One region of the Arthrobacter sp. Y3224198 genome, then DNA from elsewhere that is predicted to be linked to it. Evidence: riboswitches for the same ligand, from Rfam matches in the RefSeq annotation. Region 1 holds a riboswitch; the other holds the start of a gene.
What was found. A riboswitch is a leader RNA that binds a small molecule or an ion and turns the genes downstream of it on or off. The one in region 1 is predicted to bind S-adenosylmethionine.
Positions count from the first base shown of each region.

Region 2: another riboswitch for S-adenosylmethionine. It lies ahead of AC5RUF_RS12400 (bifunctional o-acetylhomoserine/o-acetylserine sulfhydrylase); the one in region 1 lies ahead of AC5RUF_RS05410 (cobalamin-independent methionine synthase II family protein).

Region 1 covers NZ_JBNHFG010000006.1:120,403-128,131, reverse strand. Annotated here, with positions in the region: gene pheA (prephenate dehydratase) at 1-399, opposite strand, end outside; gene AC5RUF_RS05430 (rhodanese-like domain-containing protein) at 396-722, opposite strand; gene AC5RUF_RS05425 (amidase) at 862-2,244, shown strand; gene AC5RUF_RS05420 (MsnO8 family LLM class oxidoreductase) at 2,261-3,244, opposite strand; gene AC5RUF_RS05415 (peptide MFS transporter) at 3,541-4,944, shown strand; SAM riboswitch class IV at 5,064-5,188, shown strand; gene AC5RUF_RS05410 (cobalamin-independent methionine synthase II family protein) at 5,205-6,410, shown strand; gene AC5RUF_RS05405 (hypothetical protein) at 6,494-6,694, shown strand; gene AC5RUF_RS05400 (hypothetical protein) at 6,752-7,105, opposite strand; gene pgm (phosphoglucomutase (alpha-D-glucose-1,6-bisphosphate-dependent)) at 7,223-7,729, shown strand, end outside.
Region 2 covers NZ_JBNHFG010000023.1:30,393-38,121, forward strand. Annotated here, with positions in the region: gene AC5RUF_RS12390 (VOC family protein) at 1-528, shown strand, start outside; gene metX (homoserine O-acetyltransferase MetX) at 604-1,728, opposite strand; gene AC5RUF_RS12400 (bifunctional o-acetylhomoserine/o-acetylserine sulfhydrylase) at 1,737-3,053, opposite strand; SAM riboswitch class IV at 3,153-3,269, opposite strand; gene AC5RUF_RS12405 (VOC family protein) at 3,431-4,081, shown strand; gene AC5RUF_RS12410 (putative endonuclease domain-containing protein) at 4,271-5,215, shown strand; gene AC5RUF_RS12415 (glycoside hydrolase family 2 protein) at 5,325-7,142, opposite strand; gene AC5RUF_RS12420 (CPBP family intramembrane glutamic endopeptidase) at 7,174-7,729, opposite strand, start outside.

The DNA of each region.
Region 1 (7,729 bases):
CCGGCACTGGGCCCAGGCGTGCGTATGGGTGGACACCGTACGGATGTCCTCCAACGCCACGCCCGGACGTCCGGCCAGCACAAAGGTGATGGGTACCAGGATCTCCCGCAGGATCCGCAGCGAGGCACCGGCGGACAGCGCATCCAAGGTGGCGGTGACGCCACCTTCCACGGAGTTCTCGATGGGCACCACAGCCGCGTTCGCCTGTCCGGAGCGGACCATCTCCAAGGCGGAATTCACACTGGCGGACGGGATCCGCACGGCATCCTGTGCGCCGGGCACCCTGAGCAGTGCCGCTTCGGTGAAGGTTCCTTCCGGCCCGAGGTAGGTGTACACCACCGTTTCGCCCAGCGGACCGGGATGATGCGGAGCGGACTGGGCGTGCGCGGTATGCGTCATTTAACGGTCGGTTCCTGCCCGTTGTCCGAAACCATCGGCTTGCCCGCTTCCAGCCAGGCGCCCATGCCGCCGTTGACGTTCACGGCCGAGTAGCCGTGGGCGTCCAGCCACTGGGTGGCGCGGGCGCTGCGGCCGCCGGTGCGGCAGATGACCGCAAAGTCCTGGTCCGGGTCAAGGTTGTCCAGGCTGTCCGGCAGCTGGTCCAGCGGAATGTGGACGGCGCCGTCCACGTGGCCGGCCTCCCACTCGTAGTCTTCCCGCACGTCAAGGATTTTTGCGCCTTCCGGGATGTTGTCCACGGATACGCTCTGCATCTCACTCATTGCTGCCCTCACTGTCCAACCGATATTGCATGGCGCCGCAGGCCCGTTCCGGGCCGGGCGGCGATCGTTTTGTCCAGCCTATAGTGGGACGCGGCCCGAAGAAATAAACGTCCAGGCCCGCACGCACCGGAGGTACGCAATGACCGCTCCCCACGAGATGACCGCCGTCGAACTGCGGGATGCCCTGGCCTCCGGCCAGCTGGGCGCCGAAGAGATTACCGCCCACTTCCTGTCCCGCGTCGATGCCCTGAACCCCGGACTGGGAGCCTTCCTGACGCCGACGCCGGAACTTGCCCTGGCCGAGGCCCGCGCTGCCGATGAACGCCGTTCCCGTGGCGAACAGTTGGGGATGCTGCACGGAATGCCCCTGGCCCACAAGGACCTCACCGACGTGGCTGGGGTGCGGACCACCATGGGAAGCGCGGCCCTGGATCCTTGGATAGCGAAGGAAGACGCTCCGCTTCCCGCCGTGTTGCGCCGTGCCGGCGCCATCAGCCTGGGGAAGACGCAGGTGCCGGAATTCGGGCTCAACAGCTACAGCGAAAACAGGGTGGGCCCGCCTGCCCGCAATCCGCGTGACCCACGCCTGAGCCCGGGCGGATCCTCCGGGGGCAGCGCCGCGGCTGTGGCTGCGGGCATGATTCCCTTTGCCCCCGGCACCGACGGCGGCGGATCGGTCCGTATCCCGGCGGCGGCCACCGGCCTGGTCGGTTTGAAGCCCAACCGCGGACGGATTCCCTCCGGCTCCGCGCAGCAGGATCTGGGCCAGTTTGTGGTGGCCGGACCGCTGGCCCGCAACGCCGCGGACGCGGCACTGCTGCTGGACGCCATGCTGGAAGAGCCGAATCACCGCGCCACCAGTGCGGCCCGGCACCAGGGGAGCTTCCTGGCGGCCGTCCGCCGGACCGAGGGCCGGTTCCGGATCGGTGTCAGCACCCGGTCCCCGTTCGAGTCCCGGCTGGATATTGTCCTTGAGGCGGAGGCAGTGGAAGCCCTCGACGCCGGGACCGCGGCACTGGTCGCTGCCGGCCACGACCTGGTGGACGCCGACCTCCGCTATGACGAGCGGTATCCGGACGCTTTCCAGACGGTCTGGACCGCATCCCTGGCCACGGCGGTGCTGGCGCCGGGCCGCGAGGAACAGCTCACTGACCTGTCGGCCACCATGCGGCGGCGGGCACAGGGCCGCACTGCCGCGGACCTGGTCACCGCCATCGACATCCTGCGGACCTTTGAAACGGAAACCATCCGGCAGTACAGCGCGTACGACATGATTCTCACCCCGACGCTGGCCATGACCCCCCGGCCCATCGGCTGGTACGAGGGTGGGGACGCGGACGAGGACTATGCACGGCAGTGCCGGTACTCCCCCTTTACCTCCATGGTCAACGTCTGCGGACTTCCCGCCATCAGCATCCCCGTGCTGGACACCGCGGACGGTCTGCCGATGGGCATCCAGCTGATCGGCAGGCCCGGTGCCGAAGCGGATCTGCTCGCCGTCGCCGCCCAGCTCGGGTACTGATCCCGCTGCGGCAGGGCTAGGGGGCAGCCAGTTCGGCAAGCAGGCGGTCGGACTCTCGCTGGCCTTCGACGTCGAAGGCTCCGCCGGTGACCAGCAGCTCATCCGCACCGGTGGCGTGCACCAGATCCGCCACGCGGCGGCGTACCGAGTCCGGGGTGCCGTGGATGGAGTCCGCCAGGAATCCGCGGACCAGGTCCTGCCTCCGGGCCGAACCCGTCACCTTCCCATCGGTAGCCGCCAGCGCCGGAAAAACACCCTTGGTCTTGGAGTCGGCCAGGGCGCCGGCTTCCGGAAGCAGCAGTTCGACGGCGGCCCGTTCCGTATCTGCAACCGCCACGTTTACGGCGGCCAGCACGTACGGCCGGGGGAATCGGTCCGACGGGCGGAACGCCGTCCGGTACCGCTGCAGGGCTGACCCCGGCCCGGAACGGAACAGGGCCGGACCGCCCAGGACCAGTCCGAGGCCCGCCTTCGCGGCGATATCCGCTCCCGACCCGGTGGCCAGGACAAACACGGGCGTTTGGCTCTTGTCCTGCGGCCTGGCGGTGATGGCGGCCGTTCCGTCGAGGTACGCCAGCAACTCGGCCAGGTGCTCTTCAAACTGTTCCGCCTCGGCTGTCCCGGCACGCAGTGCCCGGCGCACGGCAGCCGTGAACCCTAGGGACCGGCCCAGCCCCAGGTCAATGCGGCCCGGATACAGGGCAGCCAGGGTGGCGGCCTGTTCAGCCACAACGAGCGGTGCATGGTTGGGCAGCATGATTCCACCGGATCCGATCCGGATACTGTGCGTGCGGGCAGCAAGGGAGGCCATCAGAACGGCTGGCGCAGACCCGGCAATCCCGGCCACGGCATGGTGTTCGGCCACCCAGAAGCGCCGGTAGCCCAGCTTCTCGGCTGCCTCGGCCCGTTCCGCCACCGCCAGCAGCGCGTCGGCTTCGGAAGACCCTTCCCGGGAATTGGCCCGGTCAAGAATGGAAACAGGGATGTTCAGGGTGGACATACGGGTGCCAACCGCGCCCCCGCCCGCGGAATTCCGTCCCGCTTGTAGTCAAATCCGCTTGTTTGCGCCAAATCCGCGTGTAACGGGAGACTTAAAGCACGTAACCTCGCCAAAATCGAGCCGGAATCCGGTGACCTTCCCCACAGGGCTTCGAAAAACCTTCCCGGTCCGGAGCGGATTACGCAGGATTGTCCGGCGCCAACCCAAGGAAGGGGTGGGAACATTAATGGGTGAGCCATACCCCCAGTACCCCAGGCGTCCAAGAAGCGCGTAAAACCTTCTTCGGCCATCCCCGGATGTTGGCCAATCTTTTCAGTGTCGAGCTGTGGGAACGATTCTCGTTCTACGGCATGCAGGGCATCCTGCTGTACTACATGTACTACTCGGTCACTGAAGGCGGCCTCGGCATCGATGTTGCTGTTGCCACCTCTTTGGTTGGCGCGTACGGCGGTGGCGTTTACCTTTCCACCATTCTCGGCGCTTGGCTGGCCGACCGCGTGCTCGGCTCCGAGCGGGTCCTCTTCTACTCCGCAGCCATAGTCGTACTCGGCCACATTTCCCTGGCCGTACTTCCGGGTGCCGCGGGACTGGCTGCCGGCCTGATCCTCATTGCACTGGGCTCGGGCGGCGTCAAGGCCAACGCCACGTCGCTGGTTGGAACCCTGTACTCCGAGAAGGATGAACGGCGCGACGCCGGTTTCTCCCTCTTCTACATGGGCATCAACCTGGGCGCCCTGGTGGGCCCCCTCCTCACCGGCCTGCTCCAGGTCCGCCTCGGCTTCCACTACGGCTTCGGCCTTGCCGCAATCGGCATGGCCATCGGCCTGGTCCAGTACGGCCTCACGCGCAAATACCTGCCGGAAGCCGCGCATGAAGTAGCCAACCCGCTGCCCAAGCAGCAGTACCTCAAGGTCGGCGTGTACACCGTTGCCGCCCTGGTGGTGATTGTCCTGGCCGTGGTGTTCGGACTCCTGACCGCCACGAACCTCGCCGTGGTGATGGCCGCAGTGGCCATCCTGGCCGCGGTTGCCTACTTCGTCATCATCCTGGGCAGCAAGAAGGTCAACCAGGTGGAACGGCGCCGGGTGTTCTCCTTTATGCCGCTGTTCATTGCCAGCGCCGCCTTCTGGGCCCTGTTCCAGCAGCAGTTCACCGTGGTGGCGCTGTACGCCGACACGTCCCTGGACCGCACCATCTTCGGCTGGACCATGCCGCCGAGCTGGGTGCAGTCGATCAACCCGATCTTCATCATCATCTTCGCGGCCGTCTTCGCTGCGGTCTGGACCAAGCTGGGCGACCGGCAGCCGTCCTCGCCGCTGAAGTTCGCACTGGGCCTTGCCGTCATGGGCCTGGCGTTCCTCGCCTTCATTCCGTTCTCCGGCGGCGGCGCCAACAGCACCCCGCTGCTGGCCCTGGTCGGCATCCTGCTGCTGTTCACCTTCGCGGAACTCTTCATCTCCCCGATCGGCCTGTCCGTGGCCACCAAACTGGCCCCGGAGGTCTTCCGGACCCAGATGGTTGCCCTGTTCTTCCTCTCGGTTTCCCTGGGCACCACCCTTGCGGGCTGGCTGGCTCAATTCTACAACCCCGACACCGAGGTCAGTTACTTCCTGTTCAGCGGCGGAACCGCCATTGTCCTGGGCATCGCCCTGGCAGCGGCGACCCCGGCCATCAAGAAGCTGATGAGCGGCGTTCGCTAGCAAGCACGGCACGATACCCTCCACAGGGCGGCAGCACCGGAAAACCCGGAGCTGCCGCCCTTTTTGCTTTTCGTCATGTGCTTGGTGGGGACGGCACGGCGTGGTTAGGATGGCACCAGCTTCAGGAGACACGGCCGCCAAGCTCCGACTTGGCCGTGCACCAACCCCATGCTTCACGGGTGGTTCGGATGACGAAGCGGCCTGCACCGCCCTTCAGGGCATCCGGTGCAGGCAAGAGCACACGATCCCCGAGGATTCCCATGCGCAAAAGCACCGACCGTATCCTGACCACCCACGCCGGTTCACTCCCCCGCACACCCGAACTGCTCGCCGCCAATGCGGCCAGGGACGCCAACCCCGCGGACACCGCCGGCTATGAACAGCTGCTGCGGGATGCCGTAGCCGACCTGGTGCGGCGCCAGCAGGAGGCCGGCATCGATATCCCGAACGACGGCGAGTACGGGCACGCGATGTCCGCCGAGGTGGATTACGGGGCCTGGTGGTCCTACTCCTTCGCCCGGCTGAGCGGCCTGAGTGTGGCTGAAACGGGCATCTGGGACATGGAGCCGGTCCGTTCGGAACCGGGCAAGGTTGTTCTGACCAGCTTCGGTGACCGCCGCGACCGGGTCCGTTTCCGCGAGGCCTACACAGACCCGTCGTCGGGCATCACCACGGGCGCGCAGAAGGTTTTCCCGAAAGTCACCGGCAAAGTGGAATACACCGGGTACGACGCCGTGGCGGGAGATATTGCCAACCTCAAGGCAGGCCTGGTCGGGGCGGGCCTGTCGGAGGGCTTCCTGGCCTCCCTTTCGCCGGGCTCCTGCTCCCGGATCGCCAACGAGTACTACTCCACGGAGGAAGAGTTCATCTACGCGTGCGCCGATGCCATGCGCGAGGAGTACAAGGCGATCGTCGACGCCGGACTGATTGTGCAGATCGATGACCCCTCGATTGCCGAGAACTGGGACCAGATCAACCCGGAACCGTCGGTTCAGGATTACCTGCGGTTCACCCGGATCCGGGTGGAGGCCCTGAATTACGCCCTGCGCGGGCTGCCGGAGGAACAGATCCGCTTTCACCTGTGCTGGGGTTCCTGGCACGGCCCGCACACCACCGACATCGAGTTCCGCCACCTCGTGGACACCCTGCTGAGCATCAACGCCGGCGGCTACAGCTTCGAAGCCGGCAATGTCCGGCACGAGCACGAATGGCGGGTGTGGGAAGACACCAAGCTGCCGGACGGGAAAGTGATTATCCCCGGCGTCGTTTCCCATGCCACCAACGTGGTGGAGCATCCGGATCTGGTGGCGGACCGGATTGAGCGTTTCGCCCGGCTGGTGGGACGGGAGAACGTTATTGCCTCAACCGACTGCGGGCTGGGCGGCCGGGTGCATCCCCAGATTGCGGCTGCCAAGCTTGAGGCGCTCGGTGAGGGCGCCCGGCGGGCCAGCAACCGGCTTTGGTAGGTCCGGACCTAACCGTGCGGACCGCTGTTGGACTACAGTGGAAACCGTAAGGTTACTGATGGTTTGGAGCAAGGGAGGACGCAGTGGCAAAGACAGACAAGCCGGCGGAATCGTCGAATCCGATTGAGAACGCCGTGGAGAACCTCATGCAGACCTCGGAGGAGGTTCCGGACGGCAGCGGCAGCCAGGACCACTCCGATCCGCGCACCGAGGTGCACTCCAACCTTGCGCAGGGCCTGAATTCCGACAACGAGAACTTCAAGGCCAATCACAAGGACCAGTAGCACCTGCTGCGGGGAGGGAAACCTTCCCGCAGCTGCTTTTAAGGCGGCCGTTCGCTGCTATCCGTCCAGCCCGGCGCTGGTCAGTGCCAGCATCCCGGCGGCCGCGGCCAGCAGCCCCAGCGAAGACATGAAGTTGAAGATGGTTCCCGCTGCCTGCGGCCGGCCGTGGCCGAAATGGACGGCGGCGGCGCACCATGCCGCCGCGAACATCAGCACGGGCAGGATCCCGCCGGTAAACCCGGCCGCGTTTTCGGCCCACTCCGGCAGGTGAAACGCCGTCCGCTGACTCCAGGCGAACCAGAACACCGGGGACGCACAGAGGCAGGCAAGGTTCAGCACCACCATGCCCGTGCGGGTGCCCCGGCGCATCCCGGGGCGCCGGACCGTTACCGGAGCTGCTCCTGCCGCCATGGTGCCCCCTTCCTGCCGCCCCCGCTGCTGTCGGATAGAGCATACGGCCCCGGCGCCGGGATTTACGCGTAGGGGTCCGTCTGCCGTCCCCGCCGTTTCTTTGGCATGCTTAGGGGTATGTCTAATCGTGCAGGAAAACCAGCCGAACCTTCCGACCTTGTAGATCTCACAGCGCTGTTGGACGCCTATTACGACGTCGCGCCGGACCCTTCCAACGTTGCGCAGCGCGTTGCTTTCGGTACCTCCGGACACCGGGGATCTTCCCTGAACGGTGCCTTCAATGAACAGCACATTGCGGCCATCACCCAGGCGATCGTCGAGTACCGCACCTCGGCGGGCATTACCGGGCCGCTGTTCATGGGCAAGGACACCCACGGCCTGTCCGAGCCGGCGCAGAACACCGCCCTGGAGGTCCTGGCCGCCAACGGCGTGAACGTGCTGATCGACGCACGGAACGGTTTCACCCCCACGCCCGCCGTCAGCCACGCGATCCTGAAGTACAACGCCTCGCGGACGGACCAGGCAGACGGCATTGTGGTGACGCCGTCGCACAATCCGCCTTCCGACGGCGGGTTCAAGTACAACCCGCCCACGGGCGGTCCCGCCGGTTCGGACATCACCAAC
Region 2 (7,729 bases), on a different contig from region 1:
GGATCCGCCGATGCGGCCGCCGCAGCGGGCGGGCAGGTGATGCTGGATCCGCTGGTCATCCGGGACAAGGGCACCTCGGCGATGCTGGGCGATCCCAGCGGCGGCACTATCGGCATCTGGCAGCCACAGGCCCATCCCGGCTTCGGCCGGATCGATGAAGCCGGGGCGCCGGTCTGGTACGAGCTGCTGACGGGGAACTATCCCGCCGCCCTGGCGTTCTACCGCGAGGTGTTCGGCTGGGAGACGGAGGTGCTGGCGGACAGCAGCGAGTTCCGGTACACCACGGTGCAAAGCAACGGCCGGCCGGTGGCAGGGGTCATGGACGGTGTCACGGACCTGCCCGAGGGGGTGCCCTCGCATTGGGAGCTCTACTTCGGGCACACGGATGTGGACGCCGCCGCTGATCTCGCCGAACAGCTGGGCGGATCCGTGCTCACTCCACCCGAGGACTCCCCCTACGGCCGGATGGTCCAACTGGCCGATCCGACCGGGGCTTCCTTCTGGCTGATGGAAGCCGAGGCCGGTTAGCGGTCCCCGGTTTGGCGTCGCGCTCAAGACCCGGGGCCCGGGCCCCGGGTCCCGGGTCCCGGGTCCGGGGTTCGCTCAGGCGAAGAACGCCGCCCGCAGCGGCCCGGCGATCTCCTGTACGTGGGTCAGGAACCCGTCATGCCCGATCGGTGCCCGGATCAGGTGCACCTGGGTTCCCCGCGGCAGGGCGGCCGCGAGGTCCGCCGACTGCTGGGGGAAATACAACCGATCCGATTCAACTGCGGCAATAAAGCATTCTGCCGTCACGGCCGCCAGGGCCTGCCGCAGCGACCCGCGTCCCCGCGCGACGTCGTGCCCGGCCAGTGCCTCGGTGAGGACCAGATAGGTGTTCGCGTCGAAGCGGTCCACCAGCTTGTCCGCCTGGTGGTCCAGGTAGCTTTCCACAGCGTACCGGCCCCGCTCCGCCGGGAGCACGGCACCGAACGGGTCCTCTGACCCCTGCGGGCCGCGGCCGAACCGGTACTCCAGTTCCGGTTCGGAACGGTACGTGATGTGGGCAATCCGCCGGGCCAGGCCGAGCCCGGCCAGCGGCGGCACACCGTTGTAGTAGTCGCCGCCGCTGAAGTCCGGATCCAGCCGGATGGCGGCCAGCTGGGTCTGGGCAAAGGCGATCTGCTCCGCGGTGCTCGCCGCCGTCGCCGCAATCACTGCACAACGTCGAACCCGGGCCGGCTCGGTCACCGCCCATTCAAGCGCCCGTGCCCCCCCGAGCGAACCGCCGAGGACGGCATGCCAGGCGCCAATGCCGAGGAGGTCGGCCAGCCGGGCTTCGGCACGCACCGCATCACGGATGGTGACCAGGGGAAAGCGCGATCCCCAGGGCAGGCCCTGCGGATCAAGGGAGGACGGACCGGTGGAACCGTAGCAGCCGCCCAGCATGTTCGCCGCCACTACGAAAAAGCGGTTCGTGTCCACGGTTTTCCCCGGACCCACCAGGTCATCCCACCAGCCGGGTTCGTCCGTATCCCCCTGCGCCACGTGGGTGCTGCCGGTTAGGGCGTGCGCGATGAAGACGGCGTTACCGGCATCGGCATCAAGCCGGCCCCAGGTTTCGTAGCCGAGGACGACGTCGGGCAGGTAGCCGCCGGTTTCCAGGTCGAGTCCGCCGATGGAGGCGTACTGCAGCACCCCGTCCCGGTCGGTGACGGGGTGCTGCGGAGCAGAGTGACGGATTGTCACGCGGACCCCTAGGCTCCCTTGGCGGCCCGGAAGCCGGCGTCGAGGTCCGCAAGGATGTCATCGATATGCTCGATGCCCACGGACAGCCGCACCAGCCCCGGGCTGACACCGGCGGCCAGCTGTGCCTCGGCGCCGAGCTGGCTGTGCGTGGTCGACGCCGGGTGGATCACCAGCGAGCGCACGTCCCCCACGTTGGCCACATGGGAATGCAGCTCCAGGCCGTCCACAAAACGCTTCCCGGCCTCCACACCGCCCTCAATTTCGAAGGAAACAATCGCGCCGGTGCCGCGCGGACCGTATGTGCGTCCGCGTTCGAACCAGGGACTGGACTCCAGGCCGGCGTACGCAACCGAGAGCACGTCGTCGTGGTTTTCAAGCCAGTTGGCGACGGCGACGGCGTTGGCCACGTGCCGCTCCACGCGCAGGCTCAGGGTCTCCAACCCCTGGGCAATCAGGAACGCGTTGAACGGGGAAACCGCCGAGCCGAGATCGCGCAGCAGTTGCACGCGTGCCTTCAGGATGTAGGCCAGGTTGGCGCCCAGCGCACCGTTGACCCCCAGGTCGCGGGCGTAGACCAGCCCGTTGTAGCTCTCATCCGGGGTGTTGAAGCCGGGGAACTTCTCCGGGTCGGCGGCGAAGTCGAAGTTGCCCGAGTCCACGATTACGCCGGCAATGGAGGTTCCGTGCCCGCCCAGGTACTTGGTGGCTGAATGCACCACAATGTCCGCGCCCCATTCGATGGGACGGATCAGGTACGGCGTTGCCAGGGTGTTGTCCACGATCAGGGGGATGCCGGCGTCGTGGGCAATGGCGCTGATGCCCTCGAGGTCCAGCACGTCCTGGCGCGGGTTGGAGACTACCTCGCCGAAGAACGCCTTGGTATTGGGCCGGACCGCCGCCCGCCACTGCTCCAGGTCATCCGGGTCCTGCACAAAGGTGGTGTCGATGCCGAATTTCTTCAGCGTGTGCCGAAGCAGGTTGTAGGTGCCGCCGTAGAGGCTGGGGCTCGCCACAATGTGGTCGCCGGCGGCGGCCACGTTCAACAGCGCGAACGTTTCCGCGGCCTGTCCGGACGCCAGCAGCAGCGCCCCGACGCCGCCCTCCAGCGAGGCGATCCGGTTCTCCACCGCTTCCTGCGTGGGGTTGCCGATCCGGGTGTAGATCGGTTCCAGTTCCGCCAGGGCGAACCGATTGGCGGCTGCCTCGGCGCTGGGGAAGACGAAGGACGATGTCTGATAGATCGGCAGGGCACGGGCGCCGGTTACAGCGTCGGGCTCCTGTCCAACGTGGATCTGGCGGGTTTCAAATGACCAATCTGCACTCATGATGCTCCCTCAAACCAGGGGCCGCACAGCACCAGCCGGAACATCCGGGTACGCCGGATGGTTCGCCGGATAATCACCGGACTTCCAGTGGGGCTGTGGGACCCGCGCTTGCCGAACGCCCTTTTGGCGTCCAGCCAGGTCTTCACCCGGGGCACCCCACCGCGGTTGGAGGGTTGCCGGCCAGCAAGCCGGGGCTATCTGCTGGCACTCATGACCTGCACCAATAGAAACCGATCCCGGGACCAAGCGCAACCTTCATGACTTTCCGTGAAAAAGGCGGCCGTCCCGGGAACGGATTTGCGGTTCCGTGCTGCCTTCTTCGGTGGTTAGGCTTCCCTTAGTCGAGACCGCGGTCACAACGTGCCACAATGAGCCGCATGCGCTTGGATCATGTCTCTTACGCCTGTGAATCTGACGGTCTTTTGGCCACCACCGAGAGGATTGCTGCCGCTCTCGGCGCCGACTTCGTAAAGGGTGGTGTCCACCCCCGGTTCGGTACCCGCAATATGATCCTGCCCCTGGCCAACAACCAATATGTCGAGATTGTCGAGGTCCTGAACCACCCGGCGTCGGACAAGGCCCCCTTCGGCCAGGCCGTCCGCCAGCGCTCCGAATCCGGCGGCGGCTGGATGGGCTGGTGCGTGGCCGTGGATGACCTCTCCCCGTTCGAGCAACGGCTCGGCCGTTCCTCCGTCCCGGGCAACCGCAAGTTCCCGGACGGCCAGGAGCTGACCTGGCAGCAGATCGGCATCAACGGCCTGATCGCCGACCCGCAGGTGCCGTACCTGCTGCGCTGGGATGACGGCACCGAAGCGCTGCACCCGTCCAACGCCATCCCCGGGATGCCCGGTCTGGTGAAGCTGAGCTCGCTGACCATCGCCGGTTCCGCCGCACGGGTCAGCGACTGGCTGGGCCACCCCGTGGAGGAGCCGCTGGACGGTGTCGGGGTCACTTGGATCGCCCCCGCGGGGACACCGGGCCTCATGTCGGTCACCTTCGACACCGCCAAGGGCCCGGTCGAGATCTAGTTCCGGGGTTTTTGCTGCCGGTTAGGGTTTCTGCTGCCGGTTAGGGAAATCCCTCCGCCGCAAACCGGCAGGGATTTCCCAAACCGGCAGCGTTTTGCACAAACCGGAGCTTTCCCCATAACGACCGGGTTATCCACAAAGCAGGTTCCCGCCCTCGCTGTCTGGCTGCTGCATCTCCAGCCTTAGGGCATGGATCCCGAACTGATTTATGCCGCCGACGCCGATACTTACGGCGCCGGGCGCCGTGCCCTTTCCATGCGATGCCGAATAGGCGACCTGGTCCGCCTTCGCCCCGGGGTCTACGTCGCCGCCGGATCGTGGCAGCAGATGCCGGCCTGGGAACGTGAACGGACCCGGATCCGCGCGGCCTCACAGCAAGTGCCGGGACAGCGTGTCCTGATCCAGCAGTCTGCTGCCGTGATTTGGGGGCTGCCAGTTATCGGAACGTCGCCAGACATTCTGCTGCTGGGCTCCTCCACCTCACATGGCCGGTGCCGTGGCGGCCTCCGCTGGACCCATCGCCACCTGCTGGAGCCGGTGGAAACGTTCGACGGCATGCTGCTGACCTCCCGGGCGCAGACCGTGCTGGACATGGCTGCCTACCTCGACTTCGAGCATGCGGTTCCGGCCATGGACCATGTGCTGCGCCCGGATGTTGCCCACGGGCTGCCCCCACTGAGCAAAGAGCTCCTGCGGGACCTGGCACAAAGGGTGCCGTTCCGCAGCAAACAGGCAAAGGCCCGCCGGGTTATCGACTTTGCCGATGCCCTTTCCGAATCCGCCGGCGAATCCTATTCCCGCGCCGTACTGCGCCGTTTTGGATTTCCTGCCCCGGAACTCCAGCACGGGTTCAGTACTCCGGCGGGGCGCTTCCGGTCAGATTTTTATTGGAAGGACCAGATGCTGGTGGGGGAATTCGACGGCGCGGTGAAATACGGAGCAAACGGCTCTGCGCTGTCGCCCTCATGGGACACCCTCACCCAGGAAAAACGGAGGGAAGACGCCATCCGTGCCGCCGGGGTCGGGTTTGTCCGCTGGACTTGGACCGACATACGCCGACCGCCCGAGCATCCGGAAAGTCTCGTGAGCCGATTGGTGGCAGCCGGACTGCCGCGTGCCGGCCGCCTGCGGTGAATCTGCTGCCGGTTAGGGGTTCTGCTGCCGGTTTGGGAAATCCCTCCGCTGCAAACCGGCAGGGATTTCCCAAACCAGCAGCGAAGTGGACAAACCGGCAGCAGAACCGTCAGGACGCAGCGCGGATCAGACGGACATTGAGTTCCCGCACCGTCCCGGCGTCGATCTTCAGCACGGCCCGGTCATAGGTGAGCAGCCCGTTGTCCTCGTCCTCGACGTCGCTCAGCTGCGTGTAGACCGCCGCAGCCAATCCCCGGGCCACCGCCGGTTCGATCTGGCGCAGCATCAGCCGCCGGTAGGCCCGCTTCAACGCGGCACGGGTACGGAAACTCCGGTAGCCGTACTCCTTGTCGTTGAAGGTGTGGCCGGGGATGCGCAGGCTGTATCCGCCGTATTCGGACAGGACGACGGCGCGGCCGCCGCGCAGCCAGCCCTTGCGCAGCCGGAACGGCACAAAGTAGACGTGCACGCTCTTGAGGTCTCCCCCGCCCTGGTCATGCCAGCCGCTGGCATGGTCGACGGTGCGGGTCGGATCCAGCCGGCGGAGCTGCTCGGTGACGGAGTTGGCGTCGAACTGGCCCCAGCCCTCGTTGAAGGGAACCCAGACGGCAAGGGAGACCGTGTTCTGCAGCAGTTCCACAGTCCCGCGCAGTTCGGCCAGGAACTCTGCACGGCCGTCTGCATCGTCGCGGCCGAAGGCCAGATAAGCGTTGTCACGTCGGCGGGGTGCGCCCAGGGCGGGGGCCGTCACCACCGAGTGCCGGTAGCTGGTGCCGCCGTTGACCATGTCCTGCCAGACCAGAATGCCCAGCCTGTCGCAGTGGTAGTACCAACGCAGCGGCTCGATCTTGATGTGCTTGCGCAGCATATTGAAGCCCAGATCCTTCGCCCGCTGGATGTCCGAGGCCAAAGCGTCGTCCGACGGCGCGGTATACAGCCCGTCCGGCCAGTATCCCTGGTCGAGCAGCCCGGCCTGGAAATAGGGCTGCCCGTTGAGCAGCAACCGCAGCCGGCCCTGGGCGTCGGGGCCCATTCCCACGGTGCGCAGTCCCGTGTAGCTGCGTACCCGGTCGGTTTCCCGTCCGTCCACGAGCAGCCGCACCTGAACGTCGTAGAGGAACGGGTCCTCTGGCGTCCACAATTGCGGATCGGGTATGGGAAGGCGGAGAGGCACACCGGGTACGACGGCGGCCTCGGCCACGGTCTGTCCGTCAGCGGACACGACGACCTCGGCTGTCATGCCGGAAGCGTCCAAAGCGCCGGAAGCGTCCGCACCGCCCGGCCCGTCACCGCCATCGACCAGGACCGTCACCTCCACGGCGTCCAGGGAGGGTACCAGCACCAGGCGTCCGATGCTCAACTCCGGCACGGACTCCAGCCACACCGTCTGCCAGATGCCCGACTGCGCGGTGTACCAGATGCCGCCCCGGGTCAGCTTCTGCTTGCCCCGGCTGTGGTACCCCGTGTCGCTGATGTCCCGGACCCGGACCGTGATCTCCTGCTCCGGTCCGTCCACCAGTGCGTCGGTGATGTCCAGGGTGAACGGCAGGTAGCCGCCGTCATGCCCACCCACCGGCGTTCCATTGACCGCCACCGTGCAGCTTTGGTCCACGGCACCGAAGTGCAGCAGCACCCGCTCGCCGGCGAAGCCCGCCGGCAGATCCACGGTCCGCCGGTACCAGAGGGCCTGTTCCGGCATCAGCTGGCGGCCGACGCCGGACAGCGGCGCCTCGGGCGAGAACGGCACCAGGATCCTGCCGGCCCATTCACCGACAGCCGGCATCCGGTCCCGCGTGGCGGTCGTGACGGCGTACTGCCAGTACCCGTTGAGGTTCAGGTAGCTGTCCCGGACCAGTTGGGGACGGGGGTACTCCTGCAGCACGTCATCCGGATCCAGGTCCTTGCCCCAGCGGGTGATCAGTGTCATGCGTTGTGCCTTTCGTGGTGTTCCAAGAAAATCAGGTGCCGATGCCGATGGCGGGGCCGAACAGCGCGAACCCCACGAACCCGGCAATGTCCACCAGCGCATGGGCGATGACCAGCGGCATCACCCGCCGGGTTTTCACGTACACGGCACCGAAAAGCAGTCCCATCAGGAAGTTGCCGATGCCCGGGCCGATGCCCTGGTACAGGTGGTAGCTGCCGCGGATCAGCGCACTGGTGATTATCATCGCCGGGACACCCCAGCCCAGCTGCCGCAGCCGGGTGAACAGGTAGCCCACCACAATGATCTCTTCGAGCACCGCATGCCGCACGGCCGAAAGCACCAGAACCGGCAGCGTCCACCAATAGGTATCCAGCGCCGCAGGAACGATGGCGGTGGTGATGCCCAGCGCGCGTCCGGCCGCGTACACGCCCAAGGTGCCTCCGCCGATCACGGCGGCCAGGCCGATGCCGAGCAGGAAGTCGTGCACGGGCCGGGCAAAAGTGAAGCCGATCCGGCGGAACGCCGATTTCCCGGGTTCGGTCAGCAGGAACAGCACCAGCGCCACCGGCACCAGTGAGAAGAAGATG